DNA from 2 places in the Bradyrhizobium sp. 482_C4_N1_8 genome. Region 1 is predicted to be linked to the other one. Evidence: riboswitches for the same ligand, from Rfam matches in the RefSeq annotation. Region 1 holds a riboswitch; the other holds the start of a gene.
The links. A riboswitch is a leader RNA that binds a small molecule or an ion and turns the genes downstream of it on or off. The one in region 1 is predicted to bind cobalamin.
Positions count from the first base shown of each region.

Region 2: it holds a riboswitch for cobalamin, as region 1 does, so the genes downstream of both, AB7Z56_RS30225 (TonB-dependent receptor) here and AB7Z56_RS20955 (TonB-dependent receptor plug domain-containing protein) in region 1, are expected to answer to the same signal.

Region 1 is NZ_CP197231.1:4,377,485-4,389,717, reverse strand. Features, by position in the region: gene AB7Z56_RS20960 (DUF6925 family protein) at 1-365, opposite strand, end outside; gene AB7Z56_RS20955 (TonB-dependent receptor plug domain-containing protein) at 399-2,516, opposite strand; cobalamin riboswitch at 2,631-2,844, opposite strand; gene AB7Z56_RS20950 (hypothetical protein) at 2,920-3,141, opposite strand; gene AB7Z56_RS20945 (hypothetical protein) at 3,271-3,528, opposite strand; gene AB7Z56_RS20940 (hypothetical protein) at 3,633-3,845, opposite strand; gene AB7Z56_RS20935 (hypothetical protein) at 3,997-4,173, opposite strand; gene AB7Z56_RS20930 (adenylate/guanylate cyclase domain-containing protein) at 4,300-6,036, opposite strand; gene AB7Z56_RS20925 (lytic transglycosylase domain-containing protein) at 6,363-8,549, shown strand; gene AB7Z56_RS20920 (hypothetical protein) at 8,640-8,942, opposite strand; gene AB7Z56_RS20915 (hypothetical protein) at 9,011-9,199, opposite strand; gene AB7Z56_RS20910 (hypothetical protein) at 9,196-9,594, opposite strand; gene AB7Z56_RS20905 (PAS domain-containing protein) at 10,297-12,233, shown strand, end outside.
Region 2 is NZ_CP197231.1:6,295,184-6,307,416, forward strand. Features, by position in the region: gene pdxR (MocR-like pyridoxine biosynthesis transcription factor PdxR) at 1-834, opposite strand, end outside; gene AB7Z56_RS30205 (NAD-dependent succinate-semialdehyde dehydrogenase) at 988-2,421, opposite strand; gene hydA (dihydropyrimidinase) at 2,601-4,010, opposite strand; gene AB7Z56_RS30215 (maleate cis-trans isomerase family protein) at 4,022-4,762, opposite strand; gene AB7Z56_RS30220 (PepSY domain-containing protein) at 4,884-6,305, opposite strand; gene AB7Z56_RS30225 (TonB-dependent receptor) at 6,318-8,690, opposite strand; cobalamin riboswitch at 8,808-9,009, opposite strand; gene AB7Z56_RS30230 (histidine phosphatase family protein) at 9,081-9,653, shown strand; gene cobT (nicotinate-nucleotide--dimethylbenzimidazole phosphoribosyltransferase) at 9,660-10,712, opposite strand; gene cobF (precorrin-6A synthase (deacetylating)) at 10,723-11,472, opposite strand; gene AB7Z56_RS30245 (energy-coupling factor ABC transporter permease) at 11,521-12,198, opposite strand.

The DNA.
Region 1 (12,233 bases):
TCGAACAGGATGCCGCTGCGATCCCTCGTCAGGAGCGCCTCGACATCCGGACCGAGCTCGGTCAGCACGGTACGACCACTCATGGCGCTGGCTTCATGCGGAAGACACAGCGCGATGCGGTGGCTCCAGCTCTCCGTGGTCGGCGATTCCGATGCGATCAGGCGCAGATCCGGGTGGGAGACAACGCGTATCCCACCCTTCTGCGTCACGGCGCTGATCCCGTTGCGAGACTGCTCCATATCGAGGGCCTCACCGGGCTCGCGTGTGAACTCGGCAATGGCACCGAACGTGCCGACGCTCCAGCCGGCCTCAGCGTCGGCAAGCTGGCTTGCGATCAGGTCCATGAGCGGATCGGCCGTCGTCATGAGGCTTCTCTCTCTCTCTCTCTCTCTCTCTCGCTATCTGACGTCGTAATTCGCCAGCCGAATGCCGCCATAGACGCCCAGTCCCGGCTGCAGAAAGCCGGTCGGATTTTGATAGTGCACATTGGCGAGATTATCGACCCGGCCAAACACCTTCACCTGGTCGGTGACCAGATATTCGGCCGCCACATTGACGACGGTGTAGGCCGGAGCCAGCAGACGCGGAATGCTGAAGTCGCGGTTGCCATCGACGAAACTCCCGACGTGCAACACGGTTGCGGACAATGTGAGCGGGTCGATCGGATTCCAGATGACATTTGCGCTCCACTTCTCCTTCGGACGCCTCAGCAGCTCCAGTCCCGCCGTTGCATCCACTGCGCGGGTAAAAGTGTAGTCGGCACGAACGCGAAGCCGGTCGGTGATCGCAGCCGCGACGAAGCTCTCCGTGCCCTCCGTGATCGCCTTGCCGATATTGGTGCTGGTGCTCGTGAACGTCACGGGATCGAACGTGCTCTGGATCAGGTCGGTAATGTTGTTACGGAAGTAGGTCGACCCGAAGCGGACACGATCGCCAAACAAGGGTTGCTCGAAGCCGGCGTCGTATCCGACGCTTTCCTCGGGCCTGAGGTTGGGATTTGCAAAGAAGAAGAACGCGGGAAAGCTGACGTAAAGCTGGTTGAGCGTCGGCGCCTTGAACCCCGTGCCGTAGCTTCCCTTGAACTTCGTATCCGTGACCGGCACGATCACGGCAGACGCCAGACGAAAGGTCGGATGCTCTCCAAACCGCTCGTTGTCGTCCTGCCGGACATTGGCCGTGAAGAAGATGCGATCCCGGAACTGGGACTGCAGCTCCATATATCCGGCCTTGTTGACGTTTTGCGCCGAAACCGTCGCCGTTTGCAGTGTTTCGGTCTCATGCTCCGCGCCAATGATGACATTGTTGTTGGGCGCGAGCTGGGTCGTGGTGTGCCAATCATACTTGACGCGGTCGCCGGTCGTGATCGTGGCCATCGCGTCGCCGGGCGAGATGTTGTAGTTCCAGTGATTGGTGTAGTTGACGCCGAAATAGCTTTTCATCCGGTCGTCGAGAGCGGACCAGACCGCCTCCCCGCGCGTGAAGAGCTGGTGCACCGTCTGCGTGCTTTGCGCGGCCGCGGGAAAGCTCGCGGATGTGACGGGATCGAAGGTGTCTCCGGTAAAGCGCAGGGTGGCGTCGGTGTACCGCGCCACGCTATTGAGCGTCAGGTTTTCGCTCAATTCGACGCCAAGCTTCGTCGAATAGGTCATGTTGTCGTAATAGTTGCCGATCGCCTTCTGCCCCGGCGGCAGCAATTCGACCGGCGTCACCGGCACGTCGTTCGCGTGGAAATGCGCGACGTTGAAGGCATAGTTGAAGTGGTCCTGTGAACCGCTCAGACCTGCAGTTTGATTGAACGTTCCGAACGAGCCTCCCTCGACCGAGCCGGTGGCGCGGGCGGGACCGTCGCCCTTCTTCGTCACGATGGAGATCACGCCACCCAGCGCGTCTGCGCCGTAGAGACCGCCCTGCGGACCGCGCAGGACTTCGATCTGCTGAATGTCGGAGGTGAGCAACTGGCCGAAATCAAACGAACGGTTCGGGTTGCTGGGATCGCTGACATCGATGCCGTCGATCAGGACCTTGGTGTGGTTGGAATTCGTTCCGCGCATGAAGATCGACGTCTGTCCACCCGGACCGCCGGTCTGCACGAGGTTCAGGCCAGGAACCGCGCTCAGCGCATCGGATGCGGTCCGGCGCTGATCGCGCTCCATGTCTCTGGCGGTCAGAACCGTCACCGAGCTCGCAACCAGATTGGTCGGAGTGACAACGCCCGTCGGACTGACGACGACCGTCGGAAACAGGTTGGCCGCGGATACCCCGGCAACCGGGGGCGACGCCGGCACCAGCTCGGGCTTCGGCAGCCGAGCGACGCGCCGCTGCTCGGGCTGGTCGGGCGCAGGCCGCGCGGCTCGCGGCTTGGCCGCACGCTCGGTCGGCGCGACCTCGACCGGCGGCAGCAGATCGGGCGATGCCGACTGCTGGGCCTGGGCAATGGACAGATCGAGCGAATACAGGGAAACGAACGCGACAACGCCGGCGCGGAAGCGCCTGGCGGCAAAGACAATACGGGACACTCTTGTAACCTCGGTATGACGTCAGTGGCACGTCACAGCGAACGAGGTTTCACGGCGGAGCGTTCGATTGCTCCGGTGAAGCTAATGTCTGTACTCCCCGACCGACATCTTCGCGTGTGACCACGGCTGACGGCAGGTCTCCTGGCTCGCGGGTCGTTACCTTACGTCGCCTTCCCAGGACCGAGATTCCCAGTGGCATATGACGAAAGATTCGCCGCTTACAGTTGCGGGGGCAGCCGTGGCGTTGAGAATATCCCGGTATCGGGAAAACCTCGCACCACGTTCCCTTTTGATCTCCGTGAGGAGAACCGTCACCAGCCAATCTACGGGGCGGGCAAGCGAAGAGTCAATCGGCCGGTTGCATCACGGTCAGAGCGCCGCACCGGAGATTGAGCCGGCGCAATCAGGCCGGCTCCCGCTCCGAACGCGTCCTGATCATCGCCCGCTCGCCGGCATCGACGAGCTGGCCGATGCCGGTGCGGCCTGTGAGCGCGCAGCGGATGATGTTCTCGGCAACGGACCTGCGAAAGCAATGGTCCTCGCCGACCGGGCGATTGCGGCAGACCCGATCCAGCGCCAGCTTCATGTTGATCCGGGTGCGGGTGTCGAAATGCTCGCTGATCATTCGCAGGGCCTCGATGCGTTGATGTCGGAGCGGAAACGCGTCGGCGTAGGCCGGGTTCCAAAAAACGGACCGCGCAAGGCGTTGCGCAGAGCCGACTACGCCCGATCTCTTGGTCCTGTGACGGGCGGGCTACGCCCGCCCTCTTGGCCGCTGGGCCTGAGCCCAGGCCGCGGTGACGTCGCGCAGCGGAGCGTCGATGCGCCGGATCGGGGTCAGTTCACCGGAGGCCGAGATGATGGCGATCTCCTCGCGGCGACAGCGCGGGCATACGAAGCGGACCTCGTGCGGCGACGCCGACCAGCTCGAACGTTTGACGTTGGCCGCCATCGGCCATGCATCGCAATGCGAGCACGACACCAGGAACCGACCGGGATCGAGCATACCCATTCCATAGGACTCCGCGTCCTGCCTGCCCCTTCAATGACTAACCCATGTGAATCGTTCCGGTGCCCGAGCACCGTCTGCTCCTCAGCTTCAGGCAGCGCCGCCGCTCAGTGCGCGCCCTTGAGGGTGCATGACGTGGTGCAGGTGACGGTGTTGCCGTGGTCGCACGCCTTGCAGGCGGCAACGCACTGGTTCATGTCGCGGGGATTGTAGGACGTGTAGCTCCGCATCGCACAGACCGGGGTCGAGCCGGTGATGTCCTGCTCCTGGTTGCAGGCGGCCGTCATGAGCGCGAAGATGAGGACTGCGAGAAGGCGCATGGGATTGCCCTGGTGAGGAGCGGCAAAGCGACGTCAGCGAGATGCGCTGCACCGCAACGGACCTCGGCATTCCCAATGCGAGCAATCATGATCGCGACGCTCGCATCCCGAAGGATGCGCGCCAAACATTAAGAACGGATTGCAGGTGGCGTCAGGCCGCGGCCTTGGTCGCGATCGCCTTCCGCATATCCACCGCCAGCTGACGGTACTGCTCCGAGAGTCTCAGATAGAACTCGCGCTTGGTGCTGTCGGTGGCGAGCTTGGCAATCAGCTCGCATTCGGCGGTGAGCGTCTCGAACCGTTCCAGCCTGTCATGAAGTTCTGTCATCGGCGTGTCCCCATCAAACGCCACAAGGGACGTCAAACCTAAGCCTGAGAAATAGGTCACGGCGAACATCGTTATCGAGTAGAAACGTTTTTTCCAGCAAGGGCGGTGCAAGCCCGGCAAGGACGGCTATTTCTGCTCCAGCCGCCAGGCGCCGTCCCAATTGGCGTCCGGCGGATTGGCTTCGAACTGCGCGATGCGGCCGAGCAGCGTGCGCGAGGGACCGTCGCCGGGCACGGCTTCGAGCGCTGCATTGAACGCGGCGCGAGCCTCGTCGAAGCGCTGCGCGCGGTAGGCGGCGAGGCCTTCGGCGTAGCGTGCGCGCAGGCTCTCCTGCGGGACGCTGAGCCCGTGCGCCTTGCTCATCACCTCGAAAATGGCCTGCGATGCGCTTTGGCCGGCCACCGCCAGACGATCGATCTCGCGCAGCTCGAGGTTCGAGCCGATCGCGTCCGCCGTGGCCTGCGCGATCAGGATCCGCGTGCCGTAGATCTTGTTGACCAGTTCGAGCCGCGAAGCGAGGTTCACGGCATCGCCCATCACGGTGAAGCTCATCATCAGCTCGGAGCCGATGCTGCCGGTCAGGACCTCGCCGGTGGCAATCCCGATGCGCAGATCGCAAGGGCCTGGCATGGCGCGGATGCCGAGCAGGTCAGGCAATTGCTTCTGCAACGCCGGCACCTCATCGGCCATGTCGATGGCGGCGTAGCAGGCGAACAGCGCCGGCTCGTCCTCCTCAATGAAGGGAGGGCCCCAATAGGCCATGATGGCATCGCCGATATATTTATCGATGACGCCGCGATGGCTCCGGATCGGCGCGGACATCACCGTGAAATAGTGGTTCATCACCTTGACGAGGCCACGCGGGGTCATGCCCTCGCTCATCGAGGTGAAGCCGCTCATGTCGGAGAACATGATCGTCATCACCCGGCGCTGGCCGTCGATGGCGACCTCCGGGCGGTCGATCAGCCCCTGCGCCACCTTGGGATCGATATAGCGGCCAAAGGTCTCACGGATCCGCTCGTTGTGCCGCAGCTGCTCGATCATGCGATTGAAGGCGGCGGCGAGTTCGCCGATCTCGTCCTGGGTCGAGACCGTGATGGTCTTGTCGAAGCGACCCGCCTCGACCTCGCGGGTGCCGGCGAGCAACAGCCGCACCGGTCGCGTGATGCCACTGGAGACGAGGAGCGCGAAAGCAAATCCGACCACCGCCGCGAGGATGGTGACGATGCCCGAAATGATCATCGCCTGGCGCTGGCGACCGATCACTGTCGCCGTACTGGCGAAGACCTGCTTCAGCATGTCGGCGCGGATCGCGTCGATCTTCTGGTTGAACTGGTCGCGTATGGTGTCGAGATGCTCAAGGGTCCCGCGCGCCTCCGTCATCTGCTTGCCTTCGACCTGCTTGAGGAGTTTTGCGTGGTCCTCATTCATGTCGTGACGCAGCTCGGTGAGAGCGGTTTCGATGCGGGTCTCGATCCGCGCCAGCCCGGCATTGTCGGAAGGCGTCCTCTTGTCGTCGATGATCGCGTTGATGTGCGTGCGCGCGGCCTCGCCTTCCTCGTCGATCTTCCGATCGGCCTCCTCGAATTCGCGCAGGCGCGCCGCATAGGCCTCCTCCTCCGAGGGTGCCTGCATCTTCATCATGACCATCCGCCGCAGCGCCACCGAGCGCTCCAGCGAGCGGATGTTGGCGCGCGCCAGATGGCCGTAGGCCGGAATGTAGCGATCGGTCAGCTCGTCGAGCAGGACGCCGACCTGGCTCGACATCACCATCGAAAGAATCGCGGTGACCAGCATCAGGACGATCAATCCGAGGGCGATCCCGACGATCTTGCGCCTGATCGACTGGTTGAAAAGTGGCATGAGCGGTGGGGGTAAGAGCTGAAAGGACCGGTTGGGAACTCAATACACCGGTTTTGGCGGCGGGAACACGCGCAATCTGGCCCGTGCGACGCCCCTGACCGCGCGCAACCGTCGCGCGAGCCCTATTCGTTAACAAAGGTTGAAGGCATTGCCCTTTCCGCCATTTCGGAAGTTCCCGAGTTCCCATCGGTATTTTGCCGCATTGTTGAAGGAGCGTGAGGACTGCGAAACGATGTCGTGGCATCGTTTTGGGTGTCGTCTTTGATTCTCAAGCCGCATGTCGTCGCGGACCTTGGTTTGTAGTGGTTTCGCAGGGGGACCATCGAATGAACCAGTGCCTACGCTCGCTCGCGTGTGTCGTTGCCGTGGCCGCATTGGCCCTTCTTCCTGCCGAGCTGGCAGCGAAGAGCAGTCACAAATCGTCGGCGTCAAAGAAAACGCATGAGACGAAAGCCGGCGGCAAGCAGCGCCATGTTGCGGTCAAGTCGCGCCATGGCAAGCACGCCGAGGCCAAGCGCAAGTCGAAGAAGGACGACGAGCCCTCGGACAAGCCGGCGCCGCCGCCGCTCACCGGCGACCTAGCCGCGCTGAAGGACGCCATCGATCTCGCGCGCAAGGGCAAGACCGACGATGCGAGCGCCGCGCGCGACCGCATTGCCGATCCGGCCGGACAGAAGCTCGCCGACTGGTTCATGCTCCGCCATTCCGAGAGCACGGCACCTTTCAAGCGCTATGCCGCCTTCCTCGCCGCCAATCCGGACTGGCCGAGCAGCGCCCTGCTCCGCCGCCGCGCCGAAGCGCGGCTGTGGCAGGAGAAGAGCGACGCGGCGGCCGTGCACAAGTTCACGATGGACCGGCCGACCAGCGCCAAGGGCAAGTTCGCGCTCGCCCGCGTGCTCCTGGGTGAAGGCGACAATGACAGGGCTACGCGCCTGGTGCGCGAGGCCTGGCGCACGGACGAATTGTCCGAGCGCAGCGAGGAGGATTCCTACGAGGCGTTCCGCGATCTCCTGACCGCTGACGATCATCGCGCCCGCATGGACAAGCGCCTCGGCGCCAAGGACTACGCCGGTGCAAGGCGCGCGGCCAAGCGGATCGGCGAAGACGCGCTCGCGATCGTCAAGGCCTGCTCGGCCGTCACCGGCAAGGCCAACAAGGCCAAGGATTATCTTGAGGACGTCTCGACCGAAGCACGCCGCGATCTCGGCTATGTCCTGTGCCGCGCGCAGTGGCATCTCCAGAACGACCGCATCGACGACGCTGCCGAGGTGATCCTGGCCGCCGCGCCCGACACGATGGCGGCCCAGGACACCGATGCCTGGTGGCGCGAGCGGCGCCTGCTCGCGCGAAAGCTTCTCGACCAGGGCAAGTTCAAGACCGCCTACGACGTGGTGCGCGCGGCGGCGGTGCCCGTGATGGAAGTCTATCGCGTCGACTACCACTTCATGTGCGGCTGGATTGCGCTGCGCTATCTCAACGATCCCAAGGCGGCCATGGTGCATTTCGCCGCGATCGACGAAGGCTCGGCCAATCCGATCGCGCTGTCGCGTGCGCATTACTGGCGCGGCCGCGCGGCCGAGGCGATGGGGGCGACGGCGGATGCCCGCATGAGCTATCAGGCGGCGGCGCGCTATCCGACCGCCTATTACGGCCAGCTCGCACGCGCCAGGCTCGGCGTCGACGGGATCGAGCTGCGCCCGCCCTCGCCCGTGCTGGCCGCGGCCGACACGCAGCCCGCGGACGAGCGCGTCCGCGCCGCCGAGATGCTCTACGGCATCGGCGAGCGCGACATGGTGTTCTATTACGCCGAGGATTTTGCCAAGGAGAGCACCGACGTCGCAGCCCTGGAAGCGCTCGGCGAGCTCGCCGGCCGGCGCAACGATGCGCGCGTGATGCTGGAGGTCGGCAAGTCGGCGCTGGCCCGCGGGCTTGCGCTCGACCATTACGCCTTCCCGACCATCGGCATTCCCGAGCACAAGCAGGTCGCGCCCGCGATCGAGACCAGCGTGATCTATTCGGTGGCGCGCACCGAAAGCTCGTTCGACCAGCGCGACAAGTCACCCGCCAACGCGGTCGGCCTCATGCAGGTGACGCCGGAGGCGGGCCGCGATACCGCAAAGCGCTTTGGCCTGACCTATGACTGGGACAGGATGGTGTCCGATCCCGTCTACAACACGCAGATGGGCGCGGCCGAGCTCAGCGCGCTGCTGTCGGAATATCGCGGCGACCAGATCATGACCTTCGCGGGCTACAATGCCGGCCGCGGCCGGGTGCGCGAATGGGTGCAGGCGCGCGGCGACCCGCGCGACCCCAAGGTCGATCCGGTCGACTGGGTCGAGCGCATCCCGCTGTCGGAGACACGCAACTACGTCCAGCGCGTGATGGAGAATGTGCTGGTCTACCGCGCCCGGTTCGAGGGCAGCGGCACGGCCACGGCGAAGTCCGAGCAACGCGTCACGACGCACGAAGTCAGCGCGGCACCCACGGCAGCGGCCGCAGCCGCCGCGCCCTAGCTTCGCAACGCCGGGGCTGGACGCGGCGCGAAGCTGGATGCAGTGACTGCGGCCGCCGACTCTGCGCGGCCCGCATCGTTAGGCTAGCCGTCACCTCCTTCCGTGGTCAGAAGGTTCGTGCGCGCGCAGAAATGCTTCCGTCAGCGCGCCCGAGAGCGCGCCGAATTGCATCATCCAACTCCAGCTCGAAATGGCCGCCAACACCGTAACCATCTCGAGCGAACTGCGGTAAGGCCAGAGCGCTTCCATGCTCGTCTGCTGATATCTGCGGTAGCAATCATACTCGCAGTACTGCCGTTGCGTGGACACATGCCGGACGTAGCTCGAGCCCAGCGGCCGGGCGCACGCGCTGCAGGAGACGCCATGATGCGGTTGGTCCTGGTTGACGAGCATGAATTTCAACGTTCTGTCCTCCCCTGCCAGCAGTCGCATCGGCCGATGCGCCTCGCCCACCCGTCAGCTCAAGACGCCGCTTGCGCTCGCCTCTCGATCAACGGCGCCGCTTCATGATGGAGCGCGTAACACTCGTAGCCGCAATAGGGCAGCAGCGTCTTCGCGTCGCGCAGATAGCCGCCGCTGATCTCCTCGCAGCACCATAGACAGAATGTCTTGCGGAAAGGGGTCCTGCCGTTCACCAATATGAATCTCACGTGGCACCTCCCAACGCGAAGCAGTAGACCGTGTCGACAAGAGAGGCGGACGGCGGCGGCGCGCAAAGATGGTTGCGGCCGTCGGGATTGTCCCTGTTTCGCTCGACCTTCTGGGATGGAATGAGGATGTACTTCCCGTCTTCCCGGCGCCGCGCGTAGATCCGGCCGTCGACGTATCGCACCTCGGTCGGGTAGCAATCCGCACTGTTGCAGCAGCTGAGCACAGGATTATCGGGCATGTGCCAGCTGGAATAGAACTTCTCGTGCAGGAGCTGATCCTGGAGCGGATGATGACGATGTGCACCATCCTGTCCGAGCTCGTCGGCCTTCACCCCCGTTACCAACGGAAGCGGCAGCGCGATCATCAAGAGGAGCTTGCAAGCACGGTTCAGCACGCAGCCTCCGGTTCAGAATTGCCGAATGGAGCCGATCGAAGGGCTAATCCTCATGCCGCCTGAAATCGAAACAACCATCGGCGGTCGCGTTCGCGGCGCGCCCTGAAGCGATCGAGACATTTTCTGGAGCACAGCGGCGCTCGCCACGAATAATATCGGATCAGGCCAAACTTGCCGCTACAGACAGCGCAGGCCTTTGCAGCAGGGCCACGCTCGGAGTGTTCAGGCGTATCGCACATCATGCTCTCCTCCCGGCTCTCATGGTCGTGGCTTCGCGCGTACGCTGACGCCCGACCATCCACGCTCGTTACTGAAATGCGGCCTCTCAATCGCGACCAGCCAAGCGTGCGGCAGGTCGGGCAATGGACGCGGAGCTATCAGCAGCACATCGAGCCAATCGCCGGCTTGTGGCCTTGCACATCGCGTCCCTTCGATGGTTGTGAGACTAGTCCGCATGCAACGGACGACTCAATTGTACGGAGGTAAATGTGCGCTATGACTTGGGATGCGCGAGCTATACGTAGGTTTGTCCCGTAGTTTTCCGGGCCTTCGCCGCACCTTCGCAACGAGACGGCGCAAGGCCGGAAGGCTGCACGGCTGCCGCGAGTTTCGGCGCGAAGTTCTACTTTGGTCGGAGGGAATTGCTCCCCTGGTTGCAAAGTGCTCTACTTGCTTCGACCCCTGCGAGCCGGGACGCCCGCGATGATGCCTGGCCAAATCGCGAAATTTGGAAATTCGGCCGCACAATTGCTGCTCGGCGGCCTCGCGGCGCTTCGATCTTTCGGCACCGGCGAGAAGGACAGTCCCGCGGTCGGTGATGACTCGCGACAGGACATCATCGATCTACGCGACGCCGTGAAGCAGTGGCACGAGGTGTTCGAGCACAATCCGGTCATGTACTTCATGGTCGATCCGGCCGGGACGGTGCTCAACGTGAACACGTTTGGCGCCGCACAATTGGGCTACACGGCGGCCGAGTTGACCGGCCAATCCGTGCTGAACGTCTTTTTCGAGGAAGACCGCGATTTTGTCCGTCAATGCGTAGGGCTGTGCCTGGAAACCGTGGACCAGTCGCATACCTGGGAGATTCGCAAGATCCGCAAGGACGGCTCGGTTCTCTGGGTCCGTGAAAACGCCAAGGCGATGCTGCGCGGCGACGGCACGCCAGTCGTGCTGGTCGCCTGCGAAAACATCACCCAGCGTAAGGAGGCGGAGGATGCGCTGCGGCAGAGCGAGGCCTACCTCGCCCAGGCTCAGGAACTGAGCCGCACGGGCAGCTTCGGCTTGAGCCCCGCGACCGACGAGATCTTCTGGTCGAGGGAAACCTTTCGCATTTTCCAATGTGACCCGGCCATGCAGCCGAACCTGGGCTTCGTGTTTCAGCGCATCCATCCGGAGGACCGCGATGCGGTCCGCAAGACTCTTGATCGAGCCTTCCGCGAGGCGGAGGATTTCGACCATGAATATCGCCTGTTGATGCCGGATGGATCCATCAAATATCTCCATTCCGTGGCACGCGCGGTGAGACGTGCATCCGGGCGCATCGAGTTCGCCGGCGCTGTCACCGATGTCACGATTGCAAAGGAAACAGAGAAGAGGCTGCGCCGCAGTGAGGCCTATCTGGCCGAAGCCCAGCGCCTCAGCCATACGAGCAGCTGGGCCTGGGACGTGCGTCGTCAGGAGTTTGCCTACCGATCGGCTGAACTCTACCGCCTGTTCGGATTTGAGCCGGACCAGATCGATGTCCCGGCGCGGGCTTTCCAGCAACGGATCCTCGCCGATGACTTTCGACGAATTGCCGACGTGGAACGTCGCGCAATCCACCAAGGGGAGCCCTTCGAAATCGACTTTCGGATTGCGCGTCCGGACGGTTCGATACGACGTGTCCATACGGAGGGACATCCTGTCAAAGGCGGCGATGGCGATGTGATGGAAATCATCGGCACGCACGTGGACGTCACCGAGCAGTTCGCCGCAAAAGAAGCGCTGCAAAAGGCCTTTGACGAGCTCAAGCAATCCGAGCAGCGCTTCCGCGACTATGCCGAAACCGCATCGGACTGGTTTTGGGAGACTGGGCCGGATCACCGCATCACCCGGATATCGGAACACGCCGACACGGCCAGTCCGGTGCCGACCGGCTTGATCGGGCTGACCCGTTGGGACATTCCGCCCGATGCCGAGTTCGAGCCCGAGAAATGGGAGCAGCATCGCGCGGCGCTCGATGCCCACCTTCCGTTCCGCGACCTGGTTTACCGCAGCAGGGATCGCAACGGATCTCAGATTTACGTGCGTACCAGCGGCAAGCCCTTCCATGACGAGAATGGTAACTTCCTCGGCTATCGTGGCGTCAGCAGCGATGTGACAGCGGCGATCCGCACCGAGCAGGCCGAAGATGCCCTGCGCAAAGCGCAAGCCGAGCTCGCGCATGTCACGCGCATCACGACGCTCGGCGAGCTCACCGCCTCGATTGCCCACGAAATCAATCAGCCGCTCGCCGCCGTCATTTCCAATGCCGACGCCTGTATCGGTTGGCTCGGCCGCGACCCGGCCGATCTCGACGCTGCGCGCCGTTCCGTCGAGTGGATCGTCGAGGACGCCAATCGGGCCAGCGAGGTGATCCGCCGGATCCGGGCGCTCGC
Region 2 (12,233 bases), 1.9 Mb from region 1:
GCTGACGCCGAGCGGATATTGATGCGACGGCGTGACCACGATCAGCTTCGCGCCCGGCGCGCGCCGGATCCCTTCTGAGACGACGAGGCCCTTGTCATCGACCGGAATGGGAACGAGCTTCGCGCCAGCGGCCGTCAGCGCCCACCGGGCCTCGACGAAGCCGGGCTCCTCGACCCAGACCTCGTCGCCGGGATCGAGGATCATCCGGCTGCAGAAATCAAGCGCGCCCGATGTGCCCGAGGTGACGACGACCTCTTCCGGCGAGCAAACGAGCCCGCGCACCGAGCCGAGGAAATTCGCGATCTCGCTCCGCAAGCGCGGATGGCCTTCCGAGGGAAGATCGAGACACTCCTGCTCCCTTGGATTTTGCCAGGACTGGCGCAGCAGGCGCGACCAGTCCTTGAATGGGAAGGTCGAGATATCAGGCGCGCCCGGGCTGAATTCCGACGGCCAGTTGGTCTCGTAGTCGAAGGCAAGCAGCGAGCGCCAGCGCTCCGACATGTGGGCGGGCTTGGCCGTAGACGAGGTCGCGGACGCAGGCTCGGCATGTGGGGTCGCCACGGACGCCACCATGACACTTCCGCGCGGCATCGATTCAAGATAGCCCTCGGCGTAGAGCAGATCCCAGGCGGTCAACACCACCGTGCGCGAGCAGCCCAATTCGCGCGCGATCTCGCGGGATCCCAAAAATTGCGTTCCAGCCGGAAAGACGCCGCGCAAAATGCCGTCGCGGATGTGCGCCGCGATCTGCAGATGCAGCGGCACCGCCGAATTCCGGTCGATATGCATCCCGGCAAGGGACACGCGCTTGCTCGGGTGACGGCTGTTGTCCATGTCTCGCCCGTCAGGCAACGCAGGTCCTATCCACCGTCATTCCGGGGCGCGCCGCTTGGCGCGAGCCCGGAATCCATTTTCCCTCTTTACGCGCGGCGCGATGGATTCCGGGTTCGCGCTTCGCGCGCCCCGGAATGACAACGCGACTTTTCTTTACGCGCTCGCCTGCGTCACGAACTTCGTGTTGAGATAACCCTCGATCGCCTCGAGGCCGCCTTCGGAGCCGTAACCGGAATCCTTGATGCCGCCGAACGGCACTTCCGGCAGCGCGAGGCCATGGTGGTTGATCGAGACCATGCCGCTCTCGATATCGGAGCCGATCGCCTGCATCGTCTTGGTCGAGGTCGTATAGGCATAGGCCGCAAGGCCGTACGGCAGGCGGTTCGCCTCGGCCACCACCTCGTCATAGCTGCGGAACGAGGTGATCGGGGCAAGCGGTCCGAACGGCTCCTCGTTCATAATGCGGGCATCGCGCGGCACGTCGGTGATGACAGTCGGCTCGAAGAAGAAGCCTTCGTTGCCGATGCGCTTGCCGCCGGCCTGCACCTTGGCCCCGCGCTGCACAGCGTCGGAGACCAGACCCTCCATCGCGTCGACGCGTCGCGGGTTCGCCAGCGGACCCATGCGGGTGTCCTTGTCGAGGCCGTTGCCGACCTTCAGGCTCTTGGCGGCGGCGACGAACTTGTCGACGAAGGGCTGATACACGCTCTCATGCACCAGGAAGCGCGTCGGCGAGACGCAGACCTGGCCGGCATTGCGGAACTTGTTGGCCGAGAGAATCTTGGCGGCGTTGTCGAGGTCCGCGTCCGCGAACACGATTGCCGGCGCGTGGCCGCCGAGCTCCATGGTGACACGCTTCATGTGCAGGCCGGCGAGTGCGGCCAGATGCTTGCCGACCGCGGTCGAGCCCGTAAAACTGATCTTGCGGATGATCGGGTGCGGAATGAGATATTCCGACACTTCCGACGGCACGCCGAACACCAGCTGGACGACGCCGGCCGGAATGCCCGCGTCGGCATAGGCGCGCACCAGCTCCATGCAGCTTGCCGGGGTTTCTTCCGGGCCCTTGACGATGATCGAGCAGCCGGCGGCAAGCGCGGCCGAGATCTTGCGGACCGCCTGGTTGATCGGGAAATTCCAGGGCGTGAATGCGGCGACCGGGCCGACCGGCTCCTTGGTCACGAGCTGGGAGACGTTGCCCATCCGCGGCGGCACGATGCGGCCATAGGCGCGGCGGGCTTCCTCGGAGAACCAGTCGATCAGGTCGCCGGCGAGCATGGTCTCGCCCTGGGCTTCCACGACCGGCTTGCCCTGCTCCATGGTCATCACGGGTGCGATCTCGGCGGCGCGCGAGCGGATGATGTCGGCGGCCTTGCGCATCAGCTTGTAGCGGTCGAACGGCGAGGTCTTGCGCCAGATCTCGAAGCCGGCCTTGGCGGCCTCCAGCGCGCGGTCGAGGTCCTGGCGCGAGGCGTGAGGGGTCTTGCCGATCGGCTGGCCGGTGGCGGGGTTGAGGATGTCCTCCGACTTGCCGGAAGTGCCGTCGGTCCACTCGCCGGCGATGAACATCTGAACTTTCGGGTACATCCCTGGTGTCTCCTGCATGATTTCGGCGGCGATCAGCATTGGCGCCCGGCCGCCTCATAAGTGAGCGCAGAGCTACACCGAAAGGCGGCCGGCGAAAAGAGATCAATGATGCCGCAGCAGCGCGAGGATGGTATGCGCAACAGACGACATGGCGTCGTCCCGATGCGGTTATTTTTCCGTCACACCAGGCTCGACTTGCCGCGGCTGAGCACCTCGCCCGCACCCTTGTCGCCGACGATCCTGCCCTGCTCGTACACCACGCGGCCCCGCGCGATGGTGGTGACAGGCCAGCCGGTGACGTCAAAGCCCTCCCACGGCGTATAGTCCGCGCCGTGGTGCAGGTCGGCCTGCTGAATCGTCTTTGTCAGCTTCGGATCCCACAGCGCGATATCGGCATCGAAGCCGACGCCGATCGAGCCCTTGCGCGGATAGAGCCCGTAGATCCGCGCATGATTGGTCGCGGTCAGCTCGACGAATTTCTGCAAGCTGATACGCCCCTTCGACACGCCCTCCGAGAACAGGATCGGCAGCCGGGTCTCGACGCCGGGGATGCCGTTCGGCACCCAGCGGAACGAGGTGCGGGAATTCGGCGTCAGCTTACCCTTGGGGTCGTCGTAGCGGAACGGGCAGTGATCGGACGAGAAGGTCTGGAACACGCCGGTGGTGATGCCTTCCCAGATCGCCTGCTGGCTTTCGGCATCGCGCGGCGGCGGCGAGCAGACATACTTTGCGCCTGACATGTCCATGTTCAGGCCTTTCATGTCGTCGGCCGTCAGCGTGATGTATTGCGGGCAGGTCTCGGCATGCACCGGCAGTCCGCGCTGCTGGGCCCAGCGCACCTGCTCCATCGCCTCGCGCCCGGAGACGTGCACGATCATGATGGGGACGCCGATCACCTCGGCATGGCTGATGGCGCGATGCGTCGCCTCGCGCTCGACGGCCTGCGGCCGCGAGGTGCCGTGATAATAGGGCGCGATATGGCCCTCGCGTTCGAGCTTCGCGGTGAGGAAGCGGATCGCGTCGTAACCCTCGCAATGGACCATGACCAGCGCCTCCTCGCGGCGCGCGACGTCGAACACTTCCAGCAGCTGCTTGTCGCTGAGCACGAGGTCGTCATAAGTCATGAACACCTTGAACGAGGTGTAGCCATCCTTGACGAGAGCCGGCAGCTCCTGCCCGAGTACGACTGCGGTGGGGTCGGAGATGATGAGGTGGAAGGCGGTATCGATGTAGCATTCGCCCTCGGCGAGCTTGCGGTAGTTCTCGACGCAGGTGCGCAGCGACGTCCCCTTCTCCTGGAGCGCGAAGGGCAGCACCATGGTGTTGCCGCCGGCCGCCGCCGCGCGCGTTGCCGAAGCAAAATCGTCGGCCATCACGACGTCGGGTCCGGAGGCCTGGGAGATGTGGACGTGGCTGTCGATCCCGCCCGGCAGCGCCAGCAGACCCGTCGCGTCGATCTCGCGCGCCGCACCTTCAATGCGGTCGGCGATGCTGACGATGCGCCCGTCGCGAATGCCGATATCGGCGCGAAACTCGTCGCTGGCCGTCACGATGGTGCCGCCGCGAATGGCGAGATCGAGCTGCGTCACAGGTGTCTCCGTCACTTGATGATCGCTGATGTCTGGAAGATCCGGCCCCACGCCGCAAGGGCCGCGATGTCGCCACCGGCGAGCTCGAGCGTCCGCCACAGCGTGACCGCGACCGAGTCCAGCACGGCGATGCCCAACTCCCGTTCGAGTGCGGCAGCCAGCGCGGCGCCGTCGAGATTGGTGCAGAGAATGACGACGGCATCGGCACCGTCCGCCGCGACCGCGCGGATCATGTCGGCGATCGTCGCGGGCGTGACCTCACCGAAGGAAAAATTATCGCGCAGGCCGAGATGCCGCTCGGCGTGAGGGGCGATCCCCTCCTCGGCCCAGCCATCGCCGATCCGCCGTTGCACGTCGTCCGTATAGGGTGAGACCAGGCCGACACGTCCGGCGCCGAGCGCGCGGACCGCGTCGATGCAGGCGAGCGTGGAGGTCGTCGCCGGGACATGGGTCCGCGCCGCGATCGCTTCGCACAGGCTCCGATCGCGGTCGATACCGAGCCAGCTTGCCGATGTGCCGTTCCAGGCAATGGCATCGACCTTGGCGTCCGCCAACAGATCCGCCACCGGCAGCATCACCGAGGCATCGAACTGGTTCAGCGCCGCGGCATCGAGCGCGATCTCGGTAACGCGGAAGCGCGAAAAATGAGCGGTGACGCCGGCCACGCCATGCAGCATGGAATTGGTGACGGGCTCCAGCACCGAGTTTGACGACGGGGTCATCATGCCGAGGCGCTTGCGCTGAATTGACATCGATCACGATCGCCCCATTGAGAGAGCGCACCGCTGCGCCCCCTCGGACGATCATCCGCGCCTGCCATCGCCCGCGCAACCCGCAATTTGCATGGCGCATATGATTTGCTCGATACGCAGCTCAAGCCGCGAACGTCGACCGCAAGCGCCGCCAGCCGATCACGATGCCGGTGACGGAAAATGCCAGCCCGAGCAAGCAGAGCCCGACGACCATGATATCGCGCAGACGCGGATGCGCCATGAGAACGGGAAAATCGAGCGTGTGAAGCGCGCCATAGAACCAGCGATAGGCCCGCCGCGAGGCATCCAGTCTTTGCAGCACGCGGCCGTCGGCACCGTCGATGTCGAACCAGAGGTCGCCGCATCGGGAGCGATAGACGGGCGCTCCGGGGACAGCCGAGTGCGCGGGATAGTCGTCATTGTCGGCAAGAACGGACGGGGCGCCACAGTCCGGCGCAAGGCGCGTCGTCAGGTCATGGACATCCTTCTCGCCGAGGAATGCCACCGGCCCGCTGCGGCTCGCCTCCGCCGTTTTGGTCAAGGTCTGACTGGCGAGGCCGATCCGGTCGCGCCGGTAGACGACACCGCTGACGGCGAACCATTCGACTTCGCGAGCCGACGGCTGACCGACCGGAGAGGCCGTCGTCCAGTCAGGCGTGGCATACACCACGCCCGCTTCGGTCGGGGTCAGCTCCCCACGCGAGAACAGCCGGCCGTGATCCATCGAGAGCCAGCCACTGAAACTCCAGGTCAGCACGAAAACGGTCGCGACGAGACCAATGATGTGATGCAGTGCGTGCCACCCGCGATAAGGCGACGAGACCCGACGCCCTCGAATCCTGATCCTGGTAATTCCGAGCACCGCGCCGAGCGTCGCGGCGATAAAAGCCACCAGCGACAATGTCGAGACCACCTGATCCCAAAGGGACCAGTTGCTCCTCAGGACCGTCGGATAGATCCAGTGCAGGACGCTGCCGGCCCAATTCCACCCGCGCTCGCTGCGGGTCGTATCCAGCACGACTTCGCCGGTGCGCGAGGAGACATAGGCCTCGGTTCCGGCCGCATCGCCAAGAGCGACGCGCAACAGAGGCCGGTGTCGATCAAAGCCGTTGGGTACGCTCCATTGATCATAATCCGCGCCCGAAATCATCGCCGCCCGCGCGGCATCGAGCCCGCGTTGCCGGGCATGATCCCGCGCGATACCGACCGCGACGTCGGCGGACGTCACCGATGCATCCCGTCCGTCGGAGGCATGGACCGCGCCCACACGCGACCGGTCCGACACGACATAGACCGGCCCGTCGCTCCGCTGGACCAGGCGAACGCGCGTGGCGTCCGCGATCTCGCTCGCGGCGACGGCATCCGCGACCGTAATCCTCACCTCTCCGCGATCAACCGGCGTAAGTCCGGAAAAGCGCTCCGCCTCCGTCAATGACGGAAACGGGACAAAGTGCATCACGATTCCGCTCGCGAACCACATCGCGAACAGCAGGCAGAACGCGATCCCGAGCCAGCGATGCAGCAGCACGATCGCGTTCATCATGTGGTCAGCGCCCTACCATTTGAACGCGGCCGAGAGCTCATAGGTCCTGGGCGCACCGAGCAGGATCTGGTCGGGATAGAACGGATCGCCCCAGATCGCGTAGCGCTTGTCGGTGATGTTGCGCACGCGGAAGCCCAGACGGGCCTGGTCGACCGCGTTGAACACCGTCTTCGGGATGTCGACGAAGGCGTAGACGTCGGCGACGGTGTAGGCCTTCATCGTCACGACGTTGGCATCGGTGTTGTAGCGGTCGCCGACATAGCGGCCCGTGATGCCGAGCTCCACCGGCCAGGGCGTGAAGAACCGGTACGACGCACCGGCATTGGCCACGACACGCGGCACGTTCGGCGGCGTGTTGCCGGAGAACGAACCACCGGCAAAATTGTAGTCGGCATAGCGTGCATCGACATAAGCGATGTTGCCCCAGAGCCGCAGGGGATCGATCGGGCGTACGGCCGCGGCGAGCTCGACGCCCTTCGACTCCTGCCGGCCTGCGATGTTGAGCTGCATGCCGCCGGCCGCTGCATAGACGTTCTTGCGCAGGATGTCGTAGGCCGAGAACGACCACTCCGCCCTGTTGTCCCAGAACAGGTGCTTGACGCCGGTCTCATAGGTGCGCGCGGTGGTCAGGTCGAGCGGCTGGGTCGGGCCGAGCAGGAAGATGTTGTTGGCCGAGATATCGGCGCCGGTCGCATACTGGCTGAAGAAGGTCAGGCCCGGAACGGCCTCCCAAGTGTAGCCGATACGCCCCGTCGTCGGGACCCAGGACGTCGAGAACGGGAAGTTCGCCTTTTCCAGCCCGGCGGAGTCGGTCGAGTTGCGGTCAAGCCCGATATGCTCGACGCGCAGGCCGCCGACCAGCGCGAAGGTTCGCGTGAGCTTCAGCCGGTCCTCGAACGACAGCGCTTCGTTGTCGATGCGCGCGGTCTGTTGCTGCGTCGTGAGCAGGCCGTAAAGGCCACGGTCGGGATTGACGAGCGAGACGTAATCGTCCGGGAAGTTGGCCGCGCCTGGCCTGACGAAATCGAGATAGCTGGACGAAAGTGTCGTGACCAGGCGGTTGTCGAAGCCTGCGATATTAGCGTCCCAAATCAGGTCGGTAATGTTGCCGACAAGGCGTTGGCTATGTGCAACATAGAAGCGCTCGCGATCGACCATGTTCGAGTTGGGCAGGCCCGTACTGGCATTGAAAGCCTCGATCTCGTTGTTGAACCAGGTACGCTCCGCGCCATAGGCATAGGCTTGGCTTTTCAGCGTCAGGTCAGGCGCCAGCTTCAGTTCGAAGCCGCCGCGCAGCCACACCTCTTGTGCCACGTTGCGGTTGTCGAGAACGTTGTAATTGGTGTTGAAGGTACGATCGTCGATCGTGATCGCACCGAGCTTCGTTTTGTTGAAGTTCGAGACGTAATTGCCCGAAACAATGCCGCTCGTCGCATGCGAGCCGCTGAAGGCGATCGGTACCAGCGGTGCGCCCCAATAGGCCTTCGAGCGATCTTCCCGGTACTCGATCGCGCCCCAGATCTTGAGGCTGTCGGAGATGCGGTAATTGAGCTGGCCAGACACATCCAACGTCTTGGTATTGGTGTCGTCGGCAAAGCCATTGAGCGAGGCGCGGCTGATGTCGAAGCGGTAGTCGAGCCCCTGCACGTTAGTGCTGCCGCCCGAGCCGTAATGGACGCCGAACGAGTTGAGCGAATCCCAGGAAAAGTCAGCTTCATTCCGGATCGGCCCGGTGTGTGGCTGCTTCGTGATCAAGTTGATTGCGCCACCGGCGGCACCTTCGCCCGACATCAGCGAGGCCGGACCTTTCAAAAATTCCACGGCTGCGAGATTGGCCGTATCCGTGATCCGCGAGGTCATGTTCTGCGGACCGATCTTGATGCCGTTGTAGAGCATGTTGATCTGGCTGTTGGTGAAGCCACGCATGGAGAAAGCCGCGGGCTCGGCCGGATTGTCGCCGGAGGTGACACCGACCGCGCCCTGCGCAACCTCCGACACGGTGCGATAGCCCTGCTCCCGCATGGTCGCGGCCGAGATGACTTCGACGGTCGCGGGTGTCTCCTGCACGGTCAGGCCGAGGCGCGAGGCGCTCTCGGCAACCACATTGGTGTTGAGCGGCGTCTGCGCCGCCGCGGTCGGCACGACGGGCTTGGCCGCGGCCGATGCGGCCGCTGGCCTGCGCGATGCTGCGCGGCGTGGGCTCTGCGCGTCCCGGGCCGCCGGCTTTGCCGGTTTGCGGGATTGGGCGGGCGACACCTCGACCGGCGGCAGCGGCTCGCGGGCCTGCTGCGCCACGGCGGCAGGCAGATCGAGGGTGGCAAATGACGTAAGCGCGGCGGAAGCGAGCAGGAAGCAACGCGGTCGTACAAGACGAATGGAAGACACAGTTCGGGACCTCGGTGTGACGTCAGTGGCACGTCACCGCGAACCAAGGTCCCATCTTCCGGCTTATGAGCCTTCCGATGAAGCCGAATGTCTGTACTCCCCGACCGACATCTTCGCGTGTGACCACGGCTGACGGCAGGTCTCCTGGCTCGCGGGTCAGTACCTTGCATCGCCTTCCCGGGACCGAGATACCCAGTGGCTCGTGACGCAAGATTCGCCGCTTACAGTTGCGGGGGCAGCCGCGGCATTGGGGACAAAATCCCCGCACCGCATTCCCTTTTCATCCCCACTCGGGGAAACCGTCAAAGCCATCTAGGATTACCGACAAGACAGAGTCAATGTGCCGGTGCGACGTTATTACCACAGCGACCAACTTCCCTGGAGATAGGCATGGAAGGCGAGACCTTCCTCTGGCTGATACGGCATGCGCCCGTCGACGGCGCCAAAGGGACGATCCACGCAGCCGACGCGCCCGCCGATCTCGGCGATCGCGTGCAGCTGGAGGCGTTGCGGCAGAGGCTTCCGCCAGATGCTGCGAGCTTGGCGAGCCCGGCGCGACGTACGGTTGAGACGGCGCGCGCGCTGGGACTCGAACCCGCGTTGGTGCCCGAATTCAGTGAGCAGGATTTTGGCGACTGGACCGGCCTGCGGCATGACGAGCTCGCGGCGACCGGCGGCGAGGCCTATGCGCAGTTCTGGAGCAATCCGGCGCGCGGCCGGCCGCCGGGCGGCGAAAGTTTTGAGGATCAGGTCGCGCGCGTCCGGCTGGGTCTCGCGCAAATCGGCGCCGGCTCAGCAACGCTCGTCGTGCACTCCGGCACGATCCGCGCCGCACTCTGCATTGCTCTGGATCTGACACCACAAGCGGCCCTGCGCTTCGTGATCGATCCGTTGTCACTGACCCGGATCGACCGGCTCGCCACCGGCTGGCGCGTCGTCGCGGTCAATCAGCGCGCGGCTTGAGCTGGATCAGGCCGGGCGATCCGGCACGTTGGCCTGCGCGAAGGTCGCCATGCCGTTGTGAAGGCTGCACGCGAGCCGCACCAGCGGCAGCGCGATGGCGGCACCCGATCCTTCGCCGAGCCTGAGATCGAGGCTGATCAACGGCTGCACGTTCAGCGCGCGCAGCACCAGCCGATGCCCCTGCTCCGCCGATTGATGCGACGGCAGCAGGAATGGCTGGCACGACGGGTTCAGCCGCACCGCCGCCAACGCGGCCACGGATACGATGAAGCCATCGATCAACACGGGAATGCGGGCTTGTGCAGCCGCAATGATGGCGCCGCAGATCGCCGAGATTTCGAGGCCGCCGACGGCGCACAGGATCTTTTCCGGCGAAGCACCTGCAACGCCATGCCGCACGATCGCAGCGTCGATCACGCGCGCCTTGTGCGCACGGCCGGCCGCATCGACGCCGGTACCGCTGCCCGCGATCTCCTCGGCACTGATGCCAAGCAGGCTCGCCGCAATCGCCGCCGACGTCGTGGTATTGCCGATGCCCATCTCGCCGAAGATCAGGAGATCGGGCCTGCCGGCGTCTGCGCGCGCGACTGCGCGCTGACCGGCTTCGAAGGCGAATGCCAGCTCCGTGGGGGTGAGCGCGGCTTCCACGCTGAAGTCGCGCGTGCCGCTGCGCGGCTTGTCGGTGACGATTCCTGCCATCTCCTCCTGTGCCAGCGTACCGGCGTCGACGACCTCAAGGTTTGAGCCAAGCTCACGCGCCAGCACCGAGATCGCGGCACCGCCCGAGGCAAAATTCGCCATCATCGCGATGGTCACTCCTTGCGGATAGGCCGACACGCCCTGCGCGACGATGCCGTGATCGCCGGCGAAGACGATGATCGGCACCCGCGCGGCACGCGGCTGCTCGGTCGCCTGCAGGCCCGCAAGCTCGACCGCAAGCTGCTCCAGCCGGCCGAGCGCGCCAGCCGGCTTCGTCAGTTGCGCCTGACGCGCGAGCGCCGCCTCGCGATGGACAGCGGAGACATCGGGGCATTTCCGGGTGACCCATTCAGGGAGCATGCTGCCTCGCTTACGGCCTGCGCTTGAGAATGTAGCTGTCCATGATCCAGCCGTGCCGCTCGCGCGCATCCTGTCGCGCGGCGATGATGTGCGGGCCGATCTCGGCCAGAACGCCCGACATGACGATCTGATCGGGCATGCCGAGATAAGCGCCCCACCAGATGTGCAGCCCCGCAGGATCGAGCGACTGGAACGCCGTGCCGCCGTCGAGCATCACCACCACGGTATCGACGCCTTGCGGCCAGCCGCCCTCGCGCAAGCGGCGCCCCGTCGTGACGAGGAAGGGTTCGCCGATGTCGTTGAGCGGCAGCGCATGCGCCGCGCACAGCGCCTGGATCGAGGTGATGCCGGGCACAACTTCGATATCAGGCAAGGGATCGAGCCGCCGCGCAATGCGCAGCGAGGAATCGTAGAGCGAAGGATCGCCCCAGATCAGCAGCGCGACCTTGCCATCATCACCGAGATGGCTGGCGATCGTCTGCGACCAGGCCGCGGCCACGGCCTCGTGCCAATCGTCCACGCCCTTGTGATAATCCGCTTCACCGGCATCGCGCACGGGAAGATCGAACTCGGCAATGCGCGTCGTTTGATTGGTGAGCACATCCGCGCAGATCGTCCGCCTGAGATCTGCGAGATCGGACTTCGCCGTCCCCTTGCGCGGGATCAGGATGAGATCGGCCGCGTTGATGGCTTGAACGGCGGCGCGCGTGAGCTGCTCGGGATCGCCGCAACCGATGCCTATCAGGGAGAGCGTGAGCATCGTGAGTGCGAAGGGCGGCCATCACGGCCGCCCGTTCGCTTGTCTCTCTCAAGCCGCGTTATGCAAACGCGGGGTAACGAGGCCGGGCGCGGTGACGCCGCGCAGCGACTTCGCCAGCGCCAGCACACCGAGGTCGGCCAGCGGCTCGATCACGATGACGAGCGCGTAGGAGGCCGCGAAGGTCGCGATGTTGACGAGGTTGGTCGCACCGAAGCCCGAGCCATAGAGCGCCCAGAACGCGACCCAGGCGATGACGCCGGCCTGATACGTGGTCGAAAGCGCCAGCGCCTGGCGATACCTGAGATCGACATAGGCGGTGTTGCGGGCAATGATCCGCGCGGCGATCGCCTGGATCCCGAACAGCGGCACCAGCAGCGTGGTGACGTTCATGCCGAATTGCGGCAGATCGGGCGGCTCGAAGAAGATGCCCTGGAACAACAGTCCGAACGCAAGGCCGAAGGCCGCGGGCGCTGCCCCAAACAGCAGGAACAGGGTCGAGCCGAGGATGAAGTGCACCTCGGAGACGCCGACCGGGAAGTGCGGCAGGATCTCGAAGAAGACGAACACGAGGCCCGTGGTGGCGAGCGTCCGCGCCGCGAACGACGTGATGCCCTGCTCGCGCACGGTCTCGACCGCGAGCTTCAGCGCAACGCCGCCGACGGCGATGCCGGTTGCGTAACTCAACACGAGCTTGGCGCCCGATACGACTCCGGGTTCGATATGCATGGTTCAGTTCCTTCCTGCCGTCACACCCGACGGCC